DNA from 3 places in the Paraburkholderia graminis genome. Region 2 is predicted to be linked to each of the others. Evidence: riboswitches for the same ligand, from Rfam matches in the RefSeq annotation. Region 2 holds a riboswitch; each other region holds the start of a gene.
The links. Region 2 has a riboswitch for cobalamin ahead of cobA (uroporphyrinogen-III C-methyltransferase). Riboswitches for the same ligand answer to the same signal wherever they lie in the genome.

Region 1: another riboswitch for cobalamin. It lies ahead of CUJ91_RS03935 (TonB-dependent receptor domain-containing protein); the one in region 2 lies ahead of cobA (uroporphyrinogen-III C-methyltransferase).
Region 3: another riboswitch for cobalamin. It lies ahead of cobG (precorrin-3B synthase); the one in region 2 lies ahead of cobA (uroporphyrinogen-III C-methyltransferase).

The regions. Positions count from the first base shown of each region.
Region 1 covers NZ_CP024934.1:890,269-892,527, forward strand. Annotated here, with positions in the region: gene CUJ91_RS03925 (cell division protein ZapA) at 123-437, opposite strand; gene CUJ91_RS03930 (hypothetical protein) at 434-790, opposite strand; cobalamin riboswitch at 1,009-1,357, shown strand; gene CUJ91_RS03935 (TonB-dependent receptor domain-containing protein) at 1,447-2,259, shown strand, end outside.
Region 2 covers NZ_CP024935.1:1,371,562-1,373,820, reverse strand. Annotated here, with positions in the region: gene CUJ91_RS24300 (cobalamin biosynthesis protein) at 1-247, opposite strand, end outside; gene cobA (uroporphyrinogen-III C-methyltransferase) at 244-966, opposite strand; cobalamin riboswitch at 1,171-1,414, opposite strand; cobalamin riboswitch at 1,484-1,764, shown strand; gene cobW (cobalamin biosynthesis protein CobW) at 1,931-2,259, shown strand, end outside.
Region 3 covers NZ_CP024935.1:1,080,088-1,082,346, forward strand. Annotated here, with positions in the region: gene cobG (precorrin-3B synthase) at 1-1,172, opposite strand, end outside; cobalamin riboswitch at 1,256-1,446, opposite strand; gene cbiE (precorrin-6y C5,15-methyltransferase (decarboxylating) subunit CbiE) at 1,531-2,259, shown strand, end outside.

The DNA of each region.
Region 1 (2,259 bases), on a different replicon from region 2:
TGGGGACCTGTTCGCCTCGCGCAGTTCGTGCATGCTTCACGAACCTTGCCTGCTTACTTTCCGTTTGAATCCGCAGCCGGTATCAGCACCGACCGCACTGCTTGCAACATGCTACTTGCAACTTACTGCACGCTGTACTGCTCGATGACAGTACCCAGTTGCTCGTTCATTTGATGCATTGTACGCCGGATTTCTTCAGCGGGAAATGCTTCTCCGTGACGCACGCTTGTTTGCAGCTTAAGCAGTTCGGATGCCAGCGACAGCGCAGCCATGACTGCAATGCGATCCGTGCCGCGCACGTTGCTGTTATTGCGGATCTTCGACATTTCGGCGTCGACTCGCGCGACTGCTTCAAGCAGCGCGCCTTCCGTTTCCGGCGAGCAGGCGAGGCGATAGGGCACGCCGAGAATCGATACTTCGATCTGCTTGGTCGTCATGCATTTTCTCCGTGGCGAGTGGCGTCGCTCTCTGTTTCGACCTCGTGCGGAGCGGGCTCGAGCAGATCGAGCTGGTTGTCCGGCTCGTTGTGCGCACGCGCACGCGGCAATTTTTCGAGGATCGCGTTCAGACGCACCTGCGCGTCGTCGATCTTGGCCGACAGCGCGTCGCGCTCCGCTTGCAGTGCGTCGCGTTCCTCGCGCAGCAGCGCAAGTTCCGTGCGCGTAGCTTCGGCTTCGGCGCGCGACTGCGCGAGTTGCTCTTCGAGCGCGAGGCGCGCTTCATTGTGGCGCTGGCTGATCGCGATCAGCTTGCCGATATTCTGTGAAAGTGTTTCGAGTTCGGTGAGCATGTGCTGCGTCCTCTAAAGACATCGCATTTTAGCGCGGAATGTCGCACGTTCCGACATTTGTCTCGTTTCGAGACGTAACAACCCCGCTTTTTGCAGCCTTTTTTCGACTGAAGAAGAGAAACTACGCGCGTGCCGGAGATCGCGTCGGACAATAGCTCGACCCTGTCCGAATGAATCGCTCTCGCGGCCCGCGTTCTTGACTGACTCAGAGGGCGCTCATACACTGGCCGCACTCTGGTGCCCGCGCGCATTTCATTGTGCGCGCAGTTAAACGGGAAGCAGGCCGCGCCGTTCTACCCGAACGCGCCAACCTGCGCTGCCCCCGCAACGGTAAGCGACCGCATTTCGCGTGCATTGCAGTTCGTCGCATTCGCTGCAGTTCATTGCTGCTCATCGCAGTTCAGTGCTGCGGTACGAATCGTATTTCGAACAGCAGTTCGCGCTTTTGCAGTTCGATCCCCATCGCGTGTTCCGGTTCAACTCGCGAGTGTGCCACTGCGCGTCACGCGTGGGAAGGCGGGATCGAAAGTCGTTAGCCCGGATACCGGCCAGAGGGAGGGGCGCGCGGCGCGAATTGTCAAAAGCGCACGCGCCTCGTTACGCGACGGCCTGCGGGGAAGCGGGCCGCGCACGCCATCCACGGGAAATCTCACTTCATGCTGTCCCCCATCGCCCGCGCGGTGCTGCTCGCTTTTGCCGGGCTGCCCCATCTCGCGCATGCGCAGGCCGCCGCGCCTGCAAACGCCGACGCTTCGTCCACTGCTGCGTCCACTGCATCGTCCACTGTTTTATCGCCCGTCGTGGTGACCGCCGAGCGCGGACCGCAAGCGCTTGCCGATACGATCCCGCAGACGTCGCTATTCGATCAGCAGGACCTGGCCGACACCACCGCAACGGATCTGCCCGGCCTGCTGCAACTCGCGCCCGGCGCGCAAATCTCGCGTACAGGCGGGCCCGGTTCGACGGCGAGCCTTTATTTGCGCGGCGCGTCGTCGACGCAATCGCTGATTCTCATCGACGGCGTGCGCGTCGATTCCGTGAGTCTCGGCACCGCGCAAATCGCGCAGATTCCGCTCGATCAGATCGATCACGTCGAAGTCGTGAACGGCAACGTGTCCGCGTTATATGGCTCGGGCGCGATCGGCGGCGTGGTACAGGTGTTCACGAAAGACGGCGGCGCGCATCCGCCGCGTTTCAATTTCTCCCTGGGCTACGGCAGCTATCACACGCAGACGCAGCAGGTCGGCGCGAACGGCGCATTGGATAAAGACGGCCGCACGACCTTCAGCATTTCGCTCGCGCGCTCGAAAGACGACGGCTTTTCAGCGCTCAATCCAAGCGAGGCGCCCAACGCGAATCCGAACGCGAACGGCTATCTGAACGAGAGCATTTCGGCGTCGCTGCGCCACAAGTTCAACGACCAATGGGACGCGGGCGTCCGCTATCTGCAGTCGAACGGCAACAACAGC
Region 2 (2,259 bases):
CGCGCGCCGCCGCCGACGGCTCGGCGACATGCAGCGCGGCAATCTGCTCGCGAGTGAACAGCTTCAGCGGTAACCCGTGGCGCGAGCAGAACGCGAGCAAGCCGGGTTCTTGCGCTTTGGTTTCGATCGAGGCGACGGCCGCGATGTCTTCGAATGAATGCGAGCCGAGCGCTGCGCGCACAGCGTTTTCGATTTCTTCCGCCGACGTCTGCAAGCGGCAACCGATGCCCACGCTAAGCGTTTTCATCGGACATCCTTCGCCAGCGACGCCACGCCGCCGATCACCACGATCGCGGGCGAGCCGAGTCCCGCGCGCGCGACGGCATCGGCGAAATCACCGAGTGTCGCGAGCGCATGCCGCTGCTCGGGGCGCGTTGCGGATTCGATCGCGGCACACGGAGTCTGTGCCGACATGCCCGCTGCCAGCAACGCGCCGACGATGTCGTTCAGCCGCCGCATGCCCATATAGATCACGAGCGTCATGCGCGTGGCGGCGAGCGCGGCCCAATCCGGCTCGCTCGTGCCCGCGCCGTGGCCGGTCACGAACACCACGCCTTGCGCATGATCGCGGTGCGTGACCGGAATGCCGATGGCCGCCGGCGCCGCAATGCCGGCCGTGATGCCGCTGACGATTTCGACGTCGACGCCCGCCGCATGCAGCGCCTGTTGCTCTTCGCCGCCTCTGCCGAACACGAAGGGATCGCCGCCTTTGAGTCGCGCGACGCTGCGCCCTTCGTTCAGATGCGCGAGCATTTGTTCGACGATGCCGTGTTGCGGCGTCGACGGATGACCGCCGCGCTTGCCGACATACACGATGCACGCATCGGCGCGCGCAAATTGCAGCACGTCGGGGTTCACCAGATCGTCGACGAGTATCACGTCGGCTTGCGCGAGCGCGCGGGTTGCCTTCAGCGTCATCAGTTCGACGTCGCCGGGGCCTGCGCCGATCAGCCATGCGCGTTTCATCGCGGCATGCGCCGCGCCGACGCGCATGCAATCATGCAGCGTCGGTGTACACGCAATGTGATGGAGATTGAAGTCATTTGAAACTGTGCATTCGCGCACGACAGTAAACGCGGATTGCAGACCGCTTCCCTAAGTCGTGCTTGAGCGCCTTCACATCCGTCCCTCGCGGATTCCGGCGGCCGGCGGCGTGACGTCGAGAACGCACGGCCGCCTCCGCGTCTGGCCGGTATCCGGGCTGGCGGCCTCACGCGCTTTGCCTTCCCGCCCACATTCATTCGAATGTGCTGGACAGTGGCACTGAAAACGCATGTGCGGCGCAAAAAATAATCGCGCCGCCGGTCGCTTACCGTTGCGGGGACAGCACAGGTTGAGCGCAAGCGCGCTGCCTGTTTCCCGTTTAACTGCACACGCGAGCGCATGTGCGGGCACCAGACGCGCGCATACGATAGCACACGGCAAGCCCGTCCGATAAGCGCGCCGGGCTTGCGTTTTCTTGACGGCGCAAGGCGCGCGGCCTACACTCGCACGCACTTCTGGTGCTCGTGTGCGCGCTCGTGCGCATGCAGTTAAACGGGAAACAGGGCGCCCGCCTCGCATGGATCGGGTCAACCTGTGCTGCCCCCGCAACGGTAAGCGAAAAGCGACGTCATGGCGGTTTGCATGGCGCCGCGGAGCCGGCTTCGATGTCCACGCGCAAGGCCGCGTCGGCATATCACCACTGGGCGAGAAATCACTCGTCCGGGAAGGGGAAGCGGCGCTTTCGCCAGCCCGGATACCGGCCGGAACACGAAGGGCGAACGCCGCGGGGAAGCGGCGCTGCGCTCATGACCTCATACCCGTATTCTGCGTTTCCCTGGTGTAGCGGCAAGGCCGTCGTGCGTTCCCGCGTTTTGCGATGCGACGTCATGCGCAAAGCGCGTGATTCGGCCGGCCAGCAGATGCAACTCTCACGGATGGACTCACCATGCAAGTTCAGATGCGCAAGATTCCCGTCACCATCGTCACGGGCTTTCTCGGCAGCGGCAAGACGACGTTGCTGCGGCACATTCTTCGGAATGCGGGCGGCAAGCGCATTGCGGTGATCGTCAACGAGTTCGGCGAGCTCGGCATAGACGGCGAAATCCTCAAAGGTTGCGGCATTGGTTGCGATGAAAACGGCGTCGAGACCGAAGGCCAATTGTATGAACTGGCGAACGGTTGCCTGTGCTGCACGGTCCAGGAAGAGTTCTTTCCGGTGATGGAAAAGCTCGTCGAGCGCCGCGAGCAGATCGACCATGTGCTGATCGAAACGTC
Region 3 (2,259 bases), 290 kb from region 2:
CACGCGATGAGGCGTGAAGCGGGGTCGTCCAGGTCGCACGCGAAGCCGAGCGTTTTTAGCGCGGTAAGCACGGCGGGCACGGCATGTGTGGCGATGTCGGGCAGCAGAACGCTTTGCCACGGCGTGATGCGCAGCGCGCCGTTCGCGTGTTGCCGCGCCAGCGAAGCGAGGCCATGCAGCGCGGTTGCGTCGATGCGGCCGAGCAGCGGTTGACCGCCGACGTGCCACGTTCCCGCGATACGCTGCGCGTGAGCGCCGACGCGCAGCGTGGCATCGGCGGGCGTGCTGCGCTGCCACTCGGCGAGCGCTGCGTCGCGTGCCAACGGGAAATCGACGTAGGTTTGCGCGTGTCGCAGGATCGCGTCGGCGGAATGTTCGGCGAGCAGGTGACGCATGCGGGTCGTGTCGGAGTCGGCGGCGAGATCGAGGAACGTATGCAGCAGCGCCCGCACCAGCGCCGGAACTTGCGACGGCAACACGGCGGCGAGTGCGCCTGCATCAATCGTCGCCGAATTCGTCGCAGCAACCGGTGGACAACCGGCGAGGCCGAACATGAAGCGGATCTCGCCGGAACCATCCTGCGATGCCGCGAGCCACACGTCATGCGGATGATCGAGCCGCGCAAGACGCTCGCCGCCGTCGACGAGCAGTGCGAATTTCGGCGACAGCGCCGCAAAACGTGCGTCGCTTTGCAAGAGCGCGAGCAACGTCGTGCAGAGCGGCCTCGTATCGAAGAGCGCGGAGGGGTCGCGCCCTGCGGTAGGGCTGATCATCACGTTGCGGATGTCGTCGGCGGCTGAAGCGGTGAGAGCGGCGGAAGACCTGGTGTCGGCTTTTTCTTCAGAAGAAATAGAAGCCTCCGCCAAAGGCCCAAGCCCCGCATCCACCAGCGCCGCAATCAACGCCGCTTCCTCGCCGCCACGAACGCCGCGCAGTTGCAGATTCGCGCGGTTCGTCAACTCGATCACGCCCGCCGCGTGCTGCGCGCCCGCATCCGCGATCGCGTGGGCCTGAGCCGCGCTCAACTCGCCGCCCGGCAGCTTGATCCGGCAGATGCCGCCGTCGCGCGCGGCGACGATCCGCAGGAGCCCCGGACACGCCGAGGGCCGCAGCGCGAAAGCCGCGTCAGGCAACACAGTGGAGGAGGGAGAAGCTCGATTCAAGACGGACACCGCGGTTAGCGTCGCGCGACGGCCCGAGCAAGCGATAAAGCGGCTTGGCTGCGGCATCGGTACACCCCGCCCGATGTTGGCTGGCACGAACAGTCTCGCCGGCAGGTCTCCTGGCTCGCAGGTCGTCGTCCGCCGCGGCCTTCCCGGTCGAACCAGTGGCGCTTAGCGCAGGCGGACTCGCTGCATACAGTTGCGGGGGCAGCCGCAGCGGCGATGGTTTCCCCGCTGTGTTCCCTCTTAGGCCCCGAAGGGCACCGGCGGCTGTATTATGCCTTTTTTCGGATAGCACAACGAGGCTGGACGCTTTGACCGGCGTGGCGCAGCGCATTGTTTTGAGAGACATCATGAGGAAGGATGCATGCCGGCGTGGCTGACGGTAGTGGGCATCGGCGACGACGGCTTCGCCGGTTTGGGACGGCCCGCGCGGCGTGCGTTGCTGGAGGCGTCAGCGATTTACGGCGGCGAGCGTCATCTGTCGATGCTGCCGGCGCGGCTCGCCGCGCGCCGCGCCGCGTGGCCGCGTCCGTTCGATCTCGCGCCGTTGCTCGCCGAGCGCGGCCGCTCCGTCTGCGTGCTGGCGAGCGGCGATCCGATGCTGTTCGGCGTCGGCGCGACGCTGGCCAGGCAGTTGCCGGCCGACGAGTTGCGCGTGCTGCCCGCACCTTCGTCGTTGTCGCTGGCCGCCGCCCGGCTTGGCTGGCCGTTGCAGGAGGTGGCCGTCGTGTCGCTGGTCGGCCGGCCGCTGCCGACGCTGAATGCGCATTTGCACGACGGCGCGCGCGTGTTCGTGTTGAGCGCGGACGGCGGCACGCCCGCGGCGCTCGCCGCGCTGCTGAACGCGCGCGGCTTTGGCGCGACGCGCATGACCGTGCTCGAACATCTCGGCGGCGACGCGGAGCGGCGCATCGACGGCCGCGCGGATCAGTGGTCCGCGCGCGACGTTGCCGCGCTGAACCTGATCGCGCTCGAATGCCGCGCGACGGATGGCGCGCCGCGTCTGCCGCTCACTTGCGGCTTGCCCGACGACGCGTTTCGCCACGACGGCCAGTTGACCAAACGCGATGTGCGCGCGATCACGCTCGCGCGC